2 linked regions of the Aromatoleum aromaticum EbN1 genome follow. The protein of the gene in region 2 binds, or shares a complex with, the protein of the main gene of each other region. Links are inferred from orthologs where the notes say so. Each region holds a gene or a part of one and is shown on either strand. Other genes may lie near its edges. The genes, in order: dapF and EBN1_RS02630.

What was found.
Region 1: the proteins of EBN1_RS02630 (region 2) and dapF are in contact, whole or in part, in a solved structure (PDB 5YGU), measured with the Escherichia coli proteins. The link is inferred for Aromatoleum aromaticum EbN1 from one-to-one orthologs.

The regions. Positions count from the first base shown.
Region 1 is NC_006513.1:2,322,369-2,332,067, reverse strand. What follows is about bases 2,251-5,149. They hold dapF (diaminopimelate epimerase), read right to left. Parts: upstream 4,168-5,149; coding sequence 3,334-4,167; downstream 2,251-3,333. Other genes in these bases: EBN1_RS11105 (lysophospholipid acyltransferase family protein), read right to left, coding at 4,267-5,149; EBN1_RS11115 (DUF484 family protein), read right to left, coding at 2,604-3,254. Also shown: Holliday junction branch migration DNA helicase RuvB, read left to right, coding at 1-142; EBN1_RS11130 (hypothetical protein), read left to right, coding at 152-448; EBN1_RS11125 (class I SAM-dependent rRNA methyltransferase), read right to left, coding at 436-1,626; EBN1_RS11120 (IclR family transcriptional regulator), read right to left, coding at 1,704-2,171; more of EBN1_RS11105, read right to left, coding at 5,150-5,166; EBN1_RS11100 (lysophospholipid acyltransferase family protein), read right to left, coding at 5,160-6,032; metK (methionine adenosyltransferase), read left to right, coding at 6,319-7,485; EBN1_RS11090 (TonB-dependent receptor family protein), read left to right, coding at 7,705-9,699. UniProt on the Escherichia coli protein: Involved in the succinylase branch of the L-lysine biosynthesis and in the biosynthesis of the pentapeptide incorporated in the peptidoglycan moiety. Catalyzes the stereoinversion of LL-2,6-diaminopimelate (L,L-DAP) to meso-diaminopimelate (meso-DAP).
Region 2 is NC_006513.1:555,669-565,197, forward strand. The notes cover bases 2,416-5,144. They hold EBN1_RS02630 (RNA pyrophosphohydrolase), read right to left. Parts: upstream 4,181-5,144; coding sequence 3,650-4,180; downstream 2,416-3,649. Other genes in these bases: EBN1_RS02615 (CNP1-like family protein), read right to left, coding at 2,416-2,429; EBN1_RS02620 (DUF3501 family protein), read right to left, coding at 2,426-2,656; EBN1_RS02625 (CBS domain-containing protein), read right to left, coding at 2,792-3,271; EBN1_RS02635 (proline--tRNA ligase), read left to right, coding at 4,379-5,144. In the rest of the region: rplM (50S ribosomal protein L13), read right to left, coding at 1-274; EBN1_RS02605 (OsmC family protein), read left to right, coding at 821-1,240; coq7 (2-polyprenyl-3-methyl-6-methoxy-1,4-benzoquinone monooxygenase), read right to left, coding at 1,277-1,897; more of EBN1_RS02615, read right to left, coding at 1,917-2,415; more of EBN1_RS02635, read left to right, coding at 5,145-6,130; EBN1_RS02640 (transglycosylase SLT domain-containing protein), read left to right, coding at 6,151-6,798; EBN1_RS02645 (bactofilin family protein), read right to left, coding at 6,877-7,506; EBN1_RS02650 (sensor histidine kinase), read left to right, coding at 7,829-9,238; EBN1_RS02655 (hypothetical protein), read left to right, coding at 9,324-9,529. UniProt on the Escherichia coli protein: Master regulator of 5'-end-dependent mRNA decay.

The sequences.
Region 1 (9,699 bases), 1.8 Mb from region 2 along the record:
CGAACCGTACCTGATCCAGCAGGGCTACCTGCAGCGCACGCCGCGCGGGCGCATCGCGAGCGCATCGATCTGGCAGCATTTCGGCCTCGCCTTTCCCCGCCGCGCCGGCGACGAAAGCGCGGAGCTGTTTTCCGCTCCCTGAACGCTCGCAATGCGCACGTTCCAGGCTCTGGCGATCGTGCTGTGCGTGTTCGGCGCGATCCACCTGCTGCAAGGGCCGACGTTCTTCTGGCCCGATCGCTTCGATCCGTCCCGCGGCGTGCTTCTCGGCGGCCTGTCGTCGCGGCTGCTCGGCGGCGGCCGGCCTGCGCCGCGTCGCTGGCAGGGGCGGTATTTCCTGCTGGTCGTGCTCGCGCTGGGTCTGGTCAGCGCTGCCTTCACGACGGGCGAGCGCGGACCGAACCCGGACTGGCGCGCGCCACCCGGCGAACGCGCTCAGCCGACCTGAATCGCGAGCCCCTTGAGGTATTCGCCTTCGGGCGCTGCAAGGCCGACCGGGTGATCGGCGGACGCGGACAGGCGATGCAGGATACGCGCATCGACGCCAGCGTCGCTCGCCGCGCCGGCGACGATTTTCTGGAACAGTTCGAGGCCGATGCCGCCCGAACAGGAGTACGTCATCAGTATCCCGCCGGGATTGAGCAGGCGCAAACCGAACAGGTTGATGTCCTTGTACGCGCGCGACGCCCGGTCAGCGTGCGCCGCGGACGGTGCGAACTTCGGCGGATCGAGCACGATCAGGTCGAAACGCCGCCCCTCGCTTTTCAGTACGCGCAAGGCCTCGAACACATCGGCCTGCAGCCATTCGGCGCGGCTCGCGTCGAGTTGCGGATTCATCGCAAGATTGCGTCGCCCCGCGTCGAGCGCCGGGCCGGACGAGTCGATCGACAGCACAGACGTCGCGCCGCCGGCCAGCGCCTGCAGCGAGAATCCCCCGGTGTAGCAGAAGCAGTTCAGCACGCTGCGCCCGGCCGCGAACAGACCCGTCAGGCGGCGGTTGTCGCGCTGGTCGAGGTAGAAACCGGTCTTGTGGCCACTGATGACATCGACTTCCATGCACACGCCGTTCTCGACGATCGTCAACACGTCCTGCGGCAGCTCGCCGTGCACGCAGCCGGTCTTCGGCCCGAGCCCTTCGAGGCCGCGCACGTCGGAATCGGAGCGCTCGTATACCGCTGTGCAACCGGTCGCCTGCACCAGCCCGGCAACGATCGCATCGCGCCATTTCTCGGCGCCGGCGCTCGTCAGCTGCACGACAGCGACGTCGCCGAAGCGGTCCGCGATGACGCCGGGCAGGCCATCCGACTCGCCATGGATCAGCCGCACTCCGCTCTCGTCGGCGAGCAGCGGATGCGTCGCCCGGCGCGCGACCGATTCGGCGACGCGGCGCTTGAAGAACGCATGGTCGATCGTGATGTCGACAGCGAACGACCACATCCGGGCGCGGATCTGCGATTCCGGCGACCACGCCGCGCGACCGAGGAACCGGCCGTCAGCGGCGACGACCTCGACGGTGTCGCCCGGCCGCGCGCGCCCGTCGAGGCGGGCCACCGAACCGGCGAAAACCCATGGATGACGACGCAGGAGCGAACGCTCCTTGCCGGGATTGAGGACGAGCTTGGACATCGGAAGGCGGACCGCAGGGAGATGAGTCAGGCGTGAGAGTGTAAGGCGAGCGGCGCCGGCTCGCCAGCGCCACCGCCTCAGGTCTTGTCGGGGTCTGTCCGGTCCCAGGCGTGCTTCAGCCTCCGCACGCGATCCGCGGTTTCGAGGAACTCCGGCAGATCGCGCGAGCACAGGAGCGAGCCGAAATGCTTCAGTGCCTGCGGCGTGAGGTACAGGTGCCCGTTCTGCTGCTTGCGGATCCAGCCCAGCTCGACGAGGCGCCCGATCTTGCGCCGGACCGTCTCGCGCGGCAAGCCGGTGGCAGCAGCGATCGAATAGGCGTTGCACGGCCGCAGCCGGGACATATGCGCCTCGTCGGATTCGCCCTCGGTCTCGTCTGCCGTGAGGCGATCGCTTTCATCGTCGTGTTCGAGCGCGCCGATGTTGTGCAGCGCGATCTCGCCCAACAGGATCGGCAGGAGGATGTCTCGCTCGAACTCCTCGAACAGGCGCCTGAGGCTGCGAATCTGGTAGCGGGCGAGCAGGATCGCGGCATTGCGCAGCATGGAAACGCGGGTCCGCACGGACCCCTCGTCAGGGCTGTCGGGCGCATCGGCGCCAGGAGTTTCAGGATCAGGAATGTCTGGCATTGCTGCCTTGCTCCCACAGCCTGCAGCACCGGGCCCGAGGGAGGATTTGTTAAGAGATGTTTCAGGATAACTGAACGGCCGCAAACGATCCGAGATCTCGCTGCCCGGTTTGGGTAAAAAGTCACGAACGACTGTTGATTCCCCATGCGGCACCCGTTGCAGCGGTGGCCTCCGGGACGCCCATTCAGCCCGTCGCAGGTTCGGTGCTTCCTCGCGCGGCGGTGTGCCCCGTCGTGTACCTCGACCCGATGCGGAAGGGGACGCATGGAGAATCGGCGAGCTGCGGAGGCTCGCGGGGTCCGGATCGTTCCTGCGGCGCCGGGCCTCTCCGGCCCGCGGCGCTCACCTTCAGCCGAGCTGGTGCCGCAGAGCGGCCACGACCAAGTCGCCGATGCGCGCAAGGTACAGCGTTCCCATCCCGGGGTAGAAGCGCTCGGCCTCTTCGCTGCCGAACGCGAGCAGGCCGAGCACCTGGTCGCCGCGGCGCAGCGGCACCAGCGCCACCGAACGGATATGACAGGCAGCGGGGCCGAACCAGTCGATTACTTCGAGATTCGCCGGCGCGCCGCAATACGGGTGGCTCAGGTCGGTGGCGAAAAAGCGCAGCTCTTCGGTCACCGGCGAAAAATCCTCGCCTTCGTGCGACTGCGCGTTGGCCCATACCCGCAGCGCAACGTTCGGCACCGAAAAGTTGTCACGCACATTTTCGAGCAACGCAAAACGCAGGGTGTCGTAATCTTCGGCTTCGACCAGCGCCAGCGCCAGGCGATGGACTTTTTCGCCGATCTCGTCGTTTTCCTCGCCGTAGCGAATCAGTTCGGCGAGCTTGCTTTCGAGTTGCCGGATCTTGTCGCGCAGCGCATGCAGCTGCCGCTCGGCCAGCGAGATGGCCTGTCCGCCGTGCGGATGCGGAACGGTCAGCTGCGTGAACAGTTCGCCATGGTCGGCGAGAAAGTCCGGATGTTCCTTCAGATAGCGTGCGACATCAGCGGCATTCATGGAAAAGCTGCTCCCCGTGAGGCACATGCGCGCCTCCTCGTATTCGTTGCAATGAGCAAAACCGTTCGGTCGAAGTCGCTCAGTCGACGTCGATTTCACCCGCGAAAACAGTCACCGCCGGGCCTGTCATCAGCACCGGCTGCCCCGGCCCTTCCCACGCGATATCGAGTTCTCCGCCCCGCGTCTCGACGCGCACCGGCGACTGTGCGAGTTCGCGCAGGATCACGGTCACGACTGCCGCGCAGGCGCCGGTGCCGCAAGCAAGCGTTTCTCCCGCACCGCGCTCGAACACGCGCAGGCGGATGCGGTGGGCATCGACGACCTGCACGAAGCCGGCATTGACGCGCGCGGGAAAGCGCGGATGGCGTTCGATCAGCGCTCCCTGCGCCGCGACAGGTGCGGCGTCGACATCGGCGACGACCTGCACTGCGTGCGGGTTGCCCATCGACACCGCGGTGATCGCAACAGTTTCCCCGCCGACGTCGAGTGGCTGCACGATCGCATCGGAGTCCGACACGAACGGCACGCGCGCGGGCTCGAGCACCGGCACGCCCATATCGACCGTCACGAGACCATCGTCTTCGAGTTGCGGCGCAATGATGCCGGAGCGCGTCTCGACGCGGATGCGACGCTTCGCGGTGAGCCCCTGCTCATGCACGAAACGCACGAAACAGCGCGCGCCATTGCCGCACTGCTCGACTTCGCCGCCATCGGCGTTGAATATCCGGTAGCGGAAATCCACGTCCGGGCGGGTCGCTTCCTCGACCACCAGCAGCTGGTCGCAGCCGATGCCGAAATGGCGATCGGCAAGACGGCGGACCTGCTCGGGCGTCAGGTCGACAGACTGGCGGATGGCGTCGATAACGACGAAATCGTTGCCAAGGCCGTGCATTTTCGTGAAGCGCAGAGACATGGGAAATCGCAGCTCGGGTGGATGCAGGGGAAGCGGTGGTTCGCCGAATTCTGGCTCAGCCGCCGCGGGACGTCCAGCGACAGCACGCTGTACGCATTCTCAGTACGGTCGCGCCTCGCCCGGCGGGCGTGTCTTGAAGCGCCGGTGCACCCAGTAATACTGCTCGGGCATCGTCCGCACCACGGATTCGATCCAGCGGTTCATCGCTGCGGTATCCGCTTCGGCGTCCGTCGTCGGAAAATCCTGCCACGGCTCGCCGAACTCGACGACATAGCCGCGCCCGCCGGGCAGCATCCGCGTCACGCACGGCACCACCGCCGCACCGGCGAGCCGCGCAAGCCGCGACAGCCCGGTGATCGTCGCCGCCGGCACGCCGAAGAACGGCACGAACACCGCGTCCTTGCGGCCATAGTCCATGTCGGGCAGATAGTAGAAAGGGCGCCCGGCCTTCATCGCCTTGACCGTGCCGCGCACGCCGTCCTGGCGCGACAGCAGGCGCTGGTCGCCGAAGCGGCTGCGGCCGTGGAACAGCCAGCGGTCGAACACCGGGTTGTTCTGCTGCGCATAGATGCTGACGGAATCGAAATCCATCGCGACGCGCGAGCCGCCGGTGTCGAGGCCGACGAAGTGCGGCGCGAGCAGGATCACCGGTCGTCCCTCGTCGAGCAGCGCCCTGACCCGCTCGGCGCCGTCGAGCCGGATGAGGTTCATCAGCCGCCGCTGGCTCCCCCACCACAGCAGGCCGCGCTCGAGCAGGCTGCGCCCGACCGCGCGAAAATGCGCGCGCGCGAGCCGGCGCCTTGCCGCGTCGTCGAGTTCCGGAAAGCACAACCCGAGGTTGACCGCGACGATATGCCGCCGCGAGCGCGCCAGCCGGTACAGCACCTCGCCGACCGCCTGGCCGAGGAATGCCAGCACCGGCAGCGGCAGCCAGTGCAGCAGCCAGAACCCGGCGACTGCGGCATGACTCGCAATGCGGCTCAGTGCATTGCTCAGCATTGCGCGTCACCCGGCGGAAGCGGCACGCCCGAAGGACGCTTGTAGCGGTTGTAGCCCCACAGGTACTGCGCCGGGCATGCAAGCACGAGACGTTCGATCTCGCGATTGATCGCCGCGCAGCGCTCTTCGAGCGAGCCCGCGATCGGTTCCACGGGTTCGGAAAGCCGCAACACATAGCCTGCCCCGTGCGGCAGCCGCTCGGTCCACACCATCACCACCTTGACGCCTTTCACTTCGGACAGGCGCGCCGCGAGCGTCATCGTCCACGCCGGCCGGCCGAAGAACGGCGCCCACACGCCTTCGCCTTCGGCTGGCGCCTGATCCGGCAGCATGCCGACCATCTCGCCGCTGCGCAGCGCCTTGACCAGACGGCGCACACCGGACACATCCGCCGGGGCAACACGGATCGCGCCGCGCGCACGCCCGGCTTCCATCAGCGGGCGCAGCGCCGTCTTGCGCGGCGGGCGGAACAGCACCGTGATCGGTCCGTGCGTCGAACAATACTGCGCGCACATCTCGAAGCAGCCGAGGTGCGCAGTCAGCAGCAGCACGCTGGCGCCCTCGGCCTGCGCCCAGGCGATCAGCTCCTGCCCTTCGACCCGCACGATGCGCCCCAACACCTCGTCCTGCGGACGCAGCCATACGAAAGGCAGTTCGAGCGCCTGCCGCCCCGCTTCGGCGACCGCCGCGTCGCGTAGCGTGGCATCGCGGCGCCCGGTCGCCTGGGCGAGATTGTCCTCCAGGCGACGACGGTATGACGGTGAACAGCGCCAGATGGCCCAGCCGGCCCAGCCGCCGAGCCGATGCAGCCATGACAGCGGCAGGCCGGCAAGAATGCGGAATGACAGATTGACGAGGAAGGTCACGCGAAGAGGTCACATCGAGGAGAGCATCGGCGCCGGTCGAATGGGCACAGGCCCGGACACAGGCGCAAGCGCCCGCTCCGGACCCCGCACATTTGACCGCCGGATCACAAAGCATATAATTATCGCCCAGCCGCCGAGTTAATACGACAACTTGCAGGGCGGCGCCGCGAACGCACCTAACCGGTCGTGGCACACAAGTACTGCTAAAGCGTCGCCTGCTCGACGAAATCCCCGGAGCCGGCCACGCCGGACAGCTTTGGGGATTTTTCGTTTTCAGGAGCAGTGCATGAGCAAGGAATACCTCTTCACCTCGGAATCGGTGTCCGAAGGCCATCCCGACAAGGTTGCCGACCAGGTTTCCGATGGCGTCCTCGACGCGATCCTCGCCACCGACCCCCAGGCGCGGGTCGCATGTGAAACCCTGGTATCGACGGGCCTCGTGGTCATCTCCGGCGAGATCACGACCACCGCCCACCCGAACTACCGCGAGATCGCGCAGGAAGTGATCCGCCGCATCGGCTACGACAACTCCGACATCGGCTTCGACTACAAGAGTTGCGCGGTGCTGGCCGCGATCAACCGCCAGTCCGCGGACATCGCCCAAGGCGTCAATGAAGGCGAAGGCCTCGACCTCGACCAGGGCGCGGGCGACCAGGGACTGATGTTCGGCTACGCCTGTAACGAGACGCCGTCGCTGATACCGCTGCCGATCTATTATGCGCACCGCATCATGCAGCGCCAGTCCGAACTGAGGAAGGACGGTCGGCTGAACTGGCTGCGCCCGGACGCGAAGAGCCAGCTGACGGTCCGATACGTCGACGGCAAGCCGGTCGCGATCGACACCGTGGTCGTGTCGACGCAGCACAGCCCGGAAGTCTCACACGCGCAGATCACCGAGCTCGTCATCGAGGAGATCATCAAGCCGGTGCTGCCTTCGGCGCTGATGCAGGGCGAAGTGCGCTACCTGATCAACCCGACCGGACGCTTCGTCATCGGCGGCCCGCACGGCGACTGCGGCCTGACCGGGCGCAAGATCATCGTCGACACCTACGGCGGCGCGGCGCACCACGGCGGCGGCGCGTTCTCCGGCAAGGACCCGTCGAAAGTCGACCGCTCCGCCGCGTATGCCGGGCGCTGGGTGGCGAAGAACATCGTCGCAGCAGGGCTCGCCGATCGCTGCGAAGTGCAGGTCGCCTATGCGATCGGCGTCGCCCGGCCAGTGTCGATGATGATCGAGACCTTCGGCACCGGCAGGATCACCGACGAGAAGATCGTCGAGCTCGTGCAGCGCCACTTCGACCTGCGTCCGAAGGCGATCATCCAGGAGCTCAACCTGCTGCGCCCGATCTACGGCAAGACTGCCGCGTACGGCCACTTCGGCCGCGACGAGCCAGAATTCACGTGGGAAGCAACCGACAAGGCGGCAGCGCTGCGGGCCGACGCAGGCCTTTAGCCTGCTTCGCTGCACGGCAGTTGACGGTCGCCGCGGGGGCGCGACACTGCGCTCCCGCTCTCCCCGGTCCGCCATGGCGGGGAAATCCTGCATTGACCGCCCACAATAATAATATTGATTCGCATTAGCATATAGAAATACAATTCTCCCCCTCACAGCCAGCCACTCCGCCCTCTCCAGCCGGATCGCCAGCCAGCCACGCTTCCGACCGGAGTTCCGATGTCCTCTCCCCCTCCCGGCGCGCCATTCGTCGCGCGACGCCTGGCCGTGGCCGCCTGCCTCGTGGCCGCCCCGCATGCCTACGCGCAGAACGCCCCCGCCGACGAGCAGGTGCTGCAGTCCGTCGAAGTCAAGGCCGACTGGCTGGGCCCGGCGACGCCCGAGCAGGTCCGCACGTACAGCGGCGCGCGCAGTGTCGTCTCCGAAGAACAGCTCCACGAGCGCGGCGCGCTGAACGTCGAAGACGCATTGCGCGTCGTCCCGGGCGTGCATGTGCTCGACGAAACCGGCACCGGCATCCTGCCGAACATCAGCGTGCGCGGCCTGAACCCGCTGCGCAGCGAGCGCGCGCAGATCCTGCTCGACGGGTACCCGATCGCGATCGGCCCCTACAGCAACATCGGCCTGTCGCTGTTTCCGATCACGATGGCGAGCGTCGAGTCGATCGATGTCGTGCGCGGCGGCGCGGCGGTGCACTACGGGCCGAACAACCTCGGCGGCGTGCTGAACTTCGTCACGCGCCCGATCCCGGGCGAGTTCAGCCAGACGCTCGCGCAACGCGTCACGGTCGCCGAGGAAACCGGCAACATGCTGAGCGACACGTATTACCGTGCCGGCGGCTTCCTCAACGACGACCTCGGCCTGCAGCTGCAGGCCAACACGCTGCGCGGCGACGGCTCGCGCGAGCATTCGAGCACGAAGGTCAACAACTTCATCCTCGACGGCATCTATTTCGCCGACGCGCGCAACGAAATCCGCGCGCAGCTGCAGTACTACGAGGTCGATGCGGACCTTCCCGGCGCGCTCAGCCCGGCGGCGTACCGCGACGACCGGACGCAGTCGCAGCGTCCGAACGACGGTTTCGACGCGGACATGTTGCGCGGCACCCTGACCTGGGTCTTCACGCCGAGCGCCGACACGCAGTTCGAATGGCGCAACTTCGCGCACGACGCCGACCGCACGTTCTTTTTCGGACAGAACCTCAGCGGGACCGGCAACGCGTTCGATCCGGCGCTTCCCGAGACCCACGTCGCCGACTCGCCGCGACTGTTCAAGGTCTACGGCACCGAGCCGCGGCTGAGCCATCGCATCGGACGGCACACTTTCACGCTCGGTGCGCGCTACGTGAAGGAAGAGGTCCAGTTCGACGTCAACCGGACCGCCCTCGCGACCGGCGCATACAGCGCGGTGCGCGCGTGGGACTTCGACACCGACGCGGTCGCCGTCTATGCGAGCGACACGATGCGCTTCCTCGACGACCGCCTCGCGATCACGCCCGGCCTGCGCTATGAGGACGTGCGCATGGACTTCCACGACGAGCGGAGCGGGGCCGCAGGCGACAATCACGCCGAAGAAGTCCTGCCGGGCTTGACCGTCGGCTACCAGACGACCGACCGCGTGTTCCTCTTCACGAACGCGCAACGCTCGCTCGTGCCGGTGCAGACCGCACAGGCCACCCGCGACGGCGACGTCGCGAACGAGACCGCGTGGAACTACGAGGTCGGCGCCCGTTTCGATCCACGCCCGGACGTGTCGACGCAGGCGACGCTGTTCCGCATCGATTACGAGGACCAGATCCAGTTCAACGCCGGCGCCGCGCGTTTCGAGAATCTCGGCGAAACCCGCCTGGAGGGCGCCGAACTGCAGGCGATCTGGGAAGTCGGCGCGAACACCCGGTTGTCCGCGACCTACACCTATCTCGACACCGAGCAGCTGAACGGGCCGAATGCAGGCAAACAGCTCCAGAATGCGCCCCACCACCGCGTCAGCCTCACCGCGGACCACACGCTCGGGCCGTGGGCGTTCAGCGGCAGCGCGAGCTACGCAGCCGAGAGCTACAGCGACGCGGCGAACACGCGCAAGGAGACGGCGAACGGTTCAGCTGGAAGACTGCCCGACTATGTCGTCGTCAATGCTCGCATCGGCCGCGAGCTCAAGCTCGGCCAAGGGCTCGACGCCACCATCGGCCTCGCGGTGAACAACCTGTTCGACGAG
Region 2 (9,529 bases):
GCTTGGTGAAGTTGGTTTCGTAGATTCCGCCCGGATAACCAGTATGACGATAATACTTCTTGTCCAGCGCCTTGTTGCCGGTCACCCGCAGCTTTTCGACATTGACGACGACGATGAAGTCACCCGTATCGACGTGCGGCGTGTAGATGGCCTTGTGCTTGCCACGGAGGCGACGGGCCACTTCGGCGGCAAGCCGGCCAAGCACCTTGTCCGACGCGTCGACAACAAACCAGTCGCGCTTGACTTCATGCGGCTTGGCAGAAAACGTTTTCATTCGAATCCTCGATCTTGTCCGGCCTAGGGCGAAGGCCAATAAACGGAAAGCTCGTGATGGTACCCGTAACCATACCGGGAAGTCAAATTCAGGCTACTGCAGCCCTGTCACAAGAGAGGAGGCAAAAAAAACGCAGCCCATGCAGGACTGCGTTAAATCCACACCAAAGGAGGAGGGTGGAGGAGACACCGCTTGGATCACGAAACCGCCTTGATCCGACTGGGTACGATTATCGTGAAACACGCCCCCCGTCACAAGCTTTTATTGTGCATTGCACTATAAATGTTTTGATTACTCGATAAATTTTACTTATTTATGAGCAAGATATTGATACTAATCAATTTAACAGGCCACCATCGTCAACATGTGCCCACCTCAGCGTGACACGTTGTTATGCATTCGAGGTGTATTATTGCGCCGCAATAGAAAATCCGGATGCTGACCCATCTCGCGTCCGGTTGGCCGTATCGAATTGCCATCCGGTAAAATGCCGCTCCGCCTCGCCCAGAGGTTCCCTCGCTCATCAAGCGGACAACGGAGTAGATGATGGAATGCACTATAAAGTGGGTCGATGGAATGACTTTCCTCGCGGAGACCGGGACCGGTCACGTCGTGGCGATGGATGGGGCACCGGAGGCAGGCGGCCGAAATCTTGCCCCCCGCCCGATGGAAATGATGCTTGCCGGCGCTGGCGGATGCACGGCGTTCGACATCGTGCTGATCCTGAAACGCGGCCGCCAGGAGGTCCGCGGCTGCGAGGTAAAGCTTTCGAGCGAACGAGCGGAAGCAGACCCGAAGGTGTTCACCCGCATCACTTTTCACTACACCGTGCGCGGCAAGGGGTTGAAGGCCGAGGCGGTGGAACGCGCGATTCACCTCTCGGCAGAGAAATATTGCTCGGCGTCGATCATGCTCGGCAAGACGGCCGAATTGGTGCACGAATGGGACATCGTCGAGTGCGAGTGACGGCACTGGACGGAGGCGCCACAAGGGTTTTTCCCGCTATATCCGGTATGCAGTCGCCGTCATCACGCGGGCCATCAATCTCATTGCTCCCCTGAAGGGCGCAGGCAATTCGTGAGCCCCGAGGGCGAGGGCGACGTCAGCGTGATGCGCCTCATCCGCCTTCATCTGCTCGATGATTTCACGAGACTTGTGGTCCTCCGGAGGCAAATGTTCCAGATGGCCGTCGAGATGCGCTTCGACCTGGCGCTCAGTTTCGGCAAGGAAGCCGAGACTCCATCGGTCGCCAAGCCTCCCGGCCAGCAGCCCCAGCGCCAGCGACCCACCGTACCACAGCGGATTCAGCAGGCTCTTGCGCCCTCCGAGTTCGGAAATACGCTGCTCGGTCCACGCCAGGTGCTCGGTTTCCTCGTCCGAGGCCCGCGCGAGTTCGCGTTTGACGTCGAGGTCACCCGCGCTCATCGACTGCCCCTGGTACAGCGCCTGGGCGCAGATCTCGCCGCTGTGGTTGACGCGCATCAGGGCCGCGACATGCTGCCGATCACGATCCCCGAGATGCGTTTCGGGCACGCCCGCGCCGGGCGTCGGGCGCACGCTGCGCGCGGGCGCGAATAGCGTGCGCAAAGCCTTGTCGAACTGGACAATCGCTTCGTCGATCATGAACACCTCTGAATGTCGGTCATTTCAATGCCGGCTCCCTGCCGCGCAGGCGCCGCACCACTTCGCCGACGTCCCGGGGCGGGACCACTCCGTCGCATAAATATTCCTTCGCCAAAGCTGCACGCGGACGGTTGTATGCCGTGTCGACGATTGGCTGCCAGCCGGCGTCGCGCGCCACCGCCCACTCGCCCCCGTCGCGGCCCACCGCATAGATACGCCATCCCGCCACCTCGCAACGAATGCCTTCGAAAGTGACGTTCTCGGCGCCGCCCGCAGTGTGCACTACGAGTACGTAGCGCACGACGCCGTCCTCGCCCACGGTCACGCTATGCTCATCGAGCAGAAAACGGTTGCGTGAAGTCACATCGACGGGGAATTCACGCAATGCGGAGGGAAGCGGCGGCGCGGGCAACTCGTAGTGGCCTTCCTTCCAGTGCGGGTCCGGGTCGCTGAAAAGACCGGCGCAAGCTGCGCCGGAAAAGAACACGAGAGCTGCCACCCCCGCTTGGACGACGGTTTGGAACGGTTTCAAGCTTGCAGGTCTCCGCACAGGAACAAACGAATCCTCTCGGGCAGCGTATCCACCGCCGCAGAGGGCGCCGGCTGATCGATCCCGATTGCGCACGCTCCACCGGCCTTTAACGACCGAATCGTGTCCGGTGGCAACTGGAATCGGAGGAAATGCAGCACAGAGGTTTTTTCGGCATTGTCACGTTCCGGACCGTCGTCGGCAATCGAAAAAGCAAAAACCAGCCTCATGTCCGCTCGACGCGTGGACCGGCGGCCCCTACGGCTCGAGGTTTTCAAGATATCCGGTGCGCTTGCCCGGTCTCGCCTTCAGCCTTCCCCCGAGGGAAAGCGCGATGAGACACGGTGGGAGCCGGGCTTATTGCCTCACGCGGAGATTGCCGCTTCGATCTCGGCGAAATTCCTCGCGATCTCGGTGCTCACGGGCTGAGGCTCCCCGAGTTGGCGCGCGATCTGGGACGCCGAGAAAATTCCCCTGATCAGGCCCCGTCCGCCCTCGCAGCGTTCCAGCACGAGGGCATGCTGCCGACCGGAGCGTTTCAGCGTCGCGAGGACATGTCCGACGTCCGCGCGCATCACTTCGCCGAGTTCGACGGCCTCAGTCCGCTCGAGGGGCGTCATGACCGAATGGACGGTCAGTTCGCCAACCCGCGTGCCCCGTTCCTGTGCGGTCCGGACCGGGCCTTCGCCCAGCAGGTCCGCAACCGAAATCACGCCCATCACCTGGTGACGCGAATCGGTCACCAGCAACAGTCGCACGCCGCGCAGAATCATGGCGCGGTTGGCATCGGCCAGCGAGGTTTCGGCCGCGATCGTCGCCGCGGGAATTCTCGTGAGGTCGGTCATGACCTCTATCGCCGGGGAGTTGCGGGAGACCCTGCGGCTGTTATCGGTTCTTGCGACTTCGCAATGCAGCCCCGCCAGGCGCGCTTGCGGAAGCGGATCGAATTCCCGGTTCATGGACACCTCCCATTACAGAATATCGACAAGCGTGCCAACTCCATGCAGCCGGTCTTTTCAGCCTGCCGCAAGCGCATCTTTTTCATGTCCGAGAAGCTTGGCAGAGGCCGCGGCTGCAAACAGCCCGGACGCATCCGTTCGACCCGATCGTTTCCCGGAAGTTCATCGCGCTGAACCGACGGAATTCCGCAAGACGAATGAGTCAGCTCAAAGAAAACGCCCCGCATGCCGGATATCGACATGCGGGGCAACGAGGAACGGCACTCAAGGCTCACGTACTTCGGCCAGTGCCTTGTAGGCCTCGGGTGGATCGCAAGGTCGCGTCCGGAACAACGTTTTCGACAGTTCGAACAACGCCTGCTGGTACACCTGCCGCTTGAACTCAATCACGGCTTCCAGCGGCACCCAATAGTCACTCCAGCGCCAGGCATCGAACTCCGGATGAGTGCTGGCTCGCAGACAGACGTCCGAATCACGCCCCACCAAACGCAACAGAAACCAGATTTGTTTCTGTCCCCGGTAGGTATTGCGCCATTCCCGCTTGATCCAGTGCTTCGGAACGTCATACCGCAACCAGCCACGCGTGCGGCCGAGAATCTTCACATGCTCGGGACGCAGACCCACTTCCTCGAACAGTTCACGGAACATGGCCTGCTCCGGCGATTCGCCGTGCTTGATGCCACCTTGCGGGAACTGCCACGAATGCTCACGGATCCGCTTGCCCCAGAAAACCTCATTGCGCGTGTTGACCAGAATGATGCCGACGTTCGGGCGATAGCCTTCACGATCGAGCATGATCAAACCTTCAATTCAAGAACTGTCACAATTTTTCCACATTTACAGAGACTTGGAAAGGCGAACCACCGGAAGCGTTCCCGTTCGGCCGCTTCGTGCCGGTATGCGGCAGGCCGAGCGACGTACCGCGATCTGCATATCGGCTGTCGACACGGTAAAATCGCGTCTTTGCCCACCAGCCCGACCTCCGGATCCAGCATGCGCGCCAGCCAGTATTTCATCTCCACCCTCAAGGAAGCCCCTTCGGACGCCGAGGTCGTCAGCCAGAAACTGATGCTGCGTGCGGGCTTTATCCGCAAGGTCGCAGCCGGAATCTACAGTTACCTTCCCATCGGCCTGCGCGTGATCCGCAAGGTCGAGGACATCGTGCGGGACGAAATGAACCGCGCCGGCGCCCTCGAACTGACGATGCCGCTCGTTCAGCCGGCCGAACTCTGGGACGAAACCGGCCGCTGGGAACAGATGGGCGCCGAGATGCTGCGCTTCAAGGATAGGCACCAGCGCGACTTCGCGCTGCAACCCACATCCGAGGAAGTGGTCACCGATATCGCTCGTCAGGAATTGAAGAGCTATCGTCAGCTGCCGAAGAATTTCTACCAGATCCAGACGAAGTTCCGCGACGAGCGCCGACCACGATTCGGCGTGATGCGTGGCCGCGAGTTCACGATGAAAGACGCCTATTCGTTCGACCGCGACGTGGCCGCCGCAGGCCGCAGCTACGACGCGATGTACGCTGCCTACTGCCGCATTTTCGACCGGCTCGGTCTGACGTACCGGGCTGTCGCCGCCGATACCGGAGCGATCGGCGGGGACCGCTCGCACGAATTCCAGGTCATCGCCGACACTGGCGAGGATGCAATCGTCTATTGCCCCGGTTCCGATTACGCGGCCAACATCGAACTTGCCGAAGCGCTGCCGTTGCTGGCGACGCGCGCCGCGCCGGCCCAGGCGCTCGAAAAGACCCCCACTCCGGGCAGGACGACCTGCGAAGAGGTCGCGAAGCTTCTCGGCGTGCCGCTCGAGACGACGGTGAAATCACTTGTCCTCGCGACCGATGACGTCGATGACACGAACAAGCCGGCCGGCGTCACAGTGTGGCTGCTGCTCGTGCGCGGCGACCACGAACTGAACGAGGTCAAGGCGGGCAAGATCCCCGGCCTGAAGGCGGGGTTCCGCTTCGCGACGGAAACCGAGATCGCCGAGCGCTTCGGCTGCCAGCCCGGCTACCTCGGACCCGTGGGCGTGAACAAGGCCGTCAAGATTGTCGCCGACCGCACTGTCGCGAACATGGCCGACTTCATCTGCGGCGCCAACGAGGCGGACTTCCACTTGACCGGCACGAACTGGGGCCGCGACCTGCCGGAACCCGACCTCGTCGCCGACCTGCGCAACATCATCGAAGGCGACCCGAGCCCGGACGGCAGGGGACGGCTCGCGATCCAGCGCGGCATCGAGGTCGGCCACGTTTTCTACCTCGGCACCAAATACTCGCAGTCGATGAACGCGACCTTCCTCGACGAAAACGGCAAGCCGAAGCATTTCGAAATGGGCTGCTACGGCATCGGCGTCACGCGCATCCTCGGTGCGGCGATCGAGCAGAACCACGACGCCCGCGGCATCATCTGGCCGGATGCGATCGCGCCGTTCCGCGTCGTCGTCTGTCCGGTCGGCTGGGGCAAGTCCGACGCGGTGCGCACCGAAGCGACGAAGCTATATGAGACGCTGTGCGCCGGGGGCATCGACGTGATCCTCGACGACCGCGACGAGCGTCCCGGCGTGATGTTCGCCGACTGGGAACTGATCGGTGTTCCGCATCGCGTCGTCATCGGCGATCGCGGACTGAAGGACGGGATGGCCGAATATCAGGGGCGGCGCGACGCCGAGGCGGCGAAGATTCCGCTTGCCGAACTCGCAGCTTTCGTCGGCTCGAAGCTCCGGCCGACTGCGTGAGGAGCACCGATAGCGGCGGCATGAGGGCCGCGTGCAGCCTCGTGCTGAGCGTCGTTCTGCTCACGGGTCTCGCCGGCGCTCCGCAGCAGGCGCTCGCCGGCCGCCAGCAGTACGAACCGATGGCGGCGAGCGTGCGCTCGACGCTGCACGCGGCCGTGAGCGACGCCGGTGCTCCGGAACTCCTGATTGCGAACGAGGGCGAGCGGGTCCGCTGGCTGCAGGACATGTCCCGCCGTCTCGAAAAACGCATCCCGGACCGCCATTACCGGGAAGAATTGCTGACTGCAGTGCACTACGAAGCGACGCGGGCGGGACTCGATCCGCAACTCGTGCTCGGCCTGATCCAGGTCGAGAGCGGCTTCCGGAAATACGCAGTCTCGAGTGCCGGAGCGCGCGGCTTCATGCAGGTGATGCCGTTCTGGATCAAGACAATCGGCCTGCCGCAAGACAACCTCTTCCACCTGCGTACGAACCTGCGCTACGGCTGCACGATCCTGCGCCATTACCTCGACATCGAAAAAGGCGATCTGTACCGGGCGCTGGGGCGATACAACGGCAGCCTCGGCAAACCCGAGTACCCGACCCTGGTGCGGGCAGCGTGGGAGAAGCACTGGAGCTACCAGTCGCTGCGACTCGCGTCCGATGACCGCGGGAGTCGCGCGAACTGAACCGAAAAGCGGCGTGGCGGGGGCGACCTGCCTCTCGCGAGCCGCCTCCTGGCGCGTGTCGCTGGGACACGACAGTCGTCAGCTGGCGCCCACCACTGCGACTTTCGGCATCGGCTCCTCGCGCGGCACGGCTCTCCCCGCCTCCTTCGCCGAAGCCAGCGACTGAACGTCACCGGACAGCTCGCCGCCTTCCTCGATCAGGATCTTGCCGTAGCGGATCTTGCCGCTGACACGACCCGTTGCGTGGATCACGAGTTGGGTGCGCGCAGTAAGTTCGCCATCGAACCGGCCGCGGATTTCAGCAATGTCGATGCCGACCGTCCCTGCGAACGAGCCGCTTTCGGCGATGCGAATGACGCGGCTGTCCATCGTCGCTTCGACGCGGCCTTCGACGATCAGCGTATCGCAATCCAGGATTTCCGCGCCTTTGAGCTTGACTTCGGGCCCGACGATGAGGCGGCTGCCCGAAGCATAGCCCGCATCCTCGGCGGCCTCGTTGGCGCGAGGAAGGGAGGTCGAAGCGGCTGCCCCTCCTCCCATGCTGCTCGTTCCGACATCGCGCCCCACCGGGGATGCCTCGGCAGAAGTGTTGGAACTGTTGACCGGCCCCGCCGGTTGGGCACCTGCGAAATTGCCCGGCCCGATACGCGGTCCACGCGCGGCCTGTGGATCGGCAGCTTTCGGGAACACTGGGGATTTGCTGAACATGATCTCTCCTGGAGTGAATTCGCGTCGGACGACCAGGGACGCGAGTGCAAAATCCAGGCCATGCGGATTTACTCTTTTATATTCATATTCCTGGAAATATAAGCTGGAGCGGTACAGGAGATTTTTAGCCATCTTCTGTTGCCCATGAGCGACGCTTTGCACGGCAATTGATCACAACAACTTGAATACTATCGAGTTGTGTGTGTCGCTCCACAGCGACATAGGTGTAGCCAAAAAGCGCCAACTTGCATTTCCTTACGGACCCCGACCCCGCCCCACCCTAAACTGCGACGCCGGACTTCGAGCTATTCGCCGGCCGTCCATGTCCCGCCTGTCCTTCAGTTCCACGCTGCTTGCGAGCTTTCTGCTCATCGCCGCGATCCTCGGCACCGCTGCGCTCGGCGGACTGCTGACCCTGGAAGACTTAGCGGCGCGCAGTCGGGAAGGTGCAAAGCACGCGCTCGGTTTTTCCAGCGCGCTCCAGGAACTGGGCGAACGCACGGTGGATCTGGAACGCAGCGCCCGCCAGTTTCTGGTTCTCGGCGATCCCGTCCTGCTCGAGCGGTTCGAGCAGGCGCGCGACGATTCGATGACGGCGCTGGTATGGATTGCCGGTCTTGGAAGCACGAAATCGCAAAGACTCGTCAACCAGTGGAGCGACGCCGCTGAGCGGGTGGCCGCAGCATTGAACACTCGCGCAGGAGCCGACGTCGCGCTCCAGGCACTCGGGGAGTTGCCGGTCCTCAATGAGCAGCTCGCCGCGGAACTCCGGCTGCAGCTGGAGGCGGAGTCGAAACGGCTGCTCGACGAACTCGACGGCAATCGGGAACAGCTGGCGTGGCATCTGTTGGTCGCAGTGACAGCGGCCTTCCTGCTCGCGGCGCTCACCGGATGGTGGGTGCTGCGTCCGCTGACCAGGGTCGAAGGCGCGATCGAAGCCCTCGGCGAGAGCCGCTTCGACGAACCGGTCATCATTGGCGGGCCGGCCGACTTGCGCCGGGTCGGGCGACGACTGGACTGGCTGCGGGTACGCCTCGCCGACCTGGAAGCAAACCGCACGCGAGTCTTGCGCCATGTCTCGCACGAACTGAAAACTCCGCTCGCATCCTTGCGCGAAGGCATCGCGCTGCTCAAGGACGGCGTCGTTGGCGAGCTCACGGCCGGGCAGCACGAAGTGGTGGGCATTCTCGAACACAATACCCGCGCGCTGCAGTTGCGCATCGAAGGATTGCTGGGCTACAACGCGGCGGTGTTCGACGCCCGCAGCCTCAAGCGGCGGAAAGTGGCATTGCGACCGCTGGTCGAGGCAGTGGTCGCGGAACAGCAATTGCAGATACAAAGCCGGAATCTTCACGTCGACATCGACGTGAACGGCAATATCCCGCCGTTGAGCGCCGACCCCGACAAGCTTCGCATCGCGCTCGCGAACCTGGTCGCGAACGCGATCTCATTCAGTCCGCACGGAGGCAAGGTCCGGCTGAAAATCGCCCGCCAGCTGCGCGACGTGACGATCGACTGCATCGATGAGGGCCCCGGCGTGCCTGAAAACGAATCCGAGCGCATCTTCGAACCTTTTTATCAAGGCAGCCGGCAGCCGGCCGCGCCGCGTCATGGCAGTGGCCTGGGGCTTTCGATCGTGCGCGAATTCATCGACGCGCACGGCGGGAAAATCGAGCTGCTGCCGACTTCCACGGGCGCCCATTTCAGGATCGCGCTTCCCAATGAAAGCTGAAACTGAAACGGGTCGCTCAGCCTGGTCGGTCCCGGCAACTTCTGCGGCATGGCGACCGGGGTTCGTCGCAAGGACGTTCGTGGCCTTGCTGGCCGCCGTCCTGCTGGGGGCGTGCGCGAACCTGGCTGCGCCGGGGCCGGGCGACGCCGAGCGCGCCGACCCGTCGAAGGACGGCGGCCGACGCGCAGTCGAGAGTGCGATCGAGTACTACCATTTCGTCCGCCAGCTCGAACCGGCCGAGCTGGAACGGGAACGGGACGCTCTTGCGGTCGGGGTGGGCGACCCGCTCAA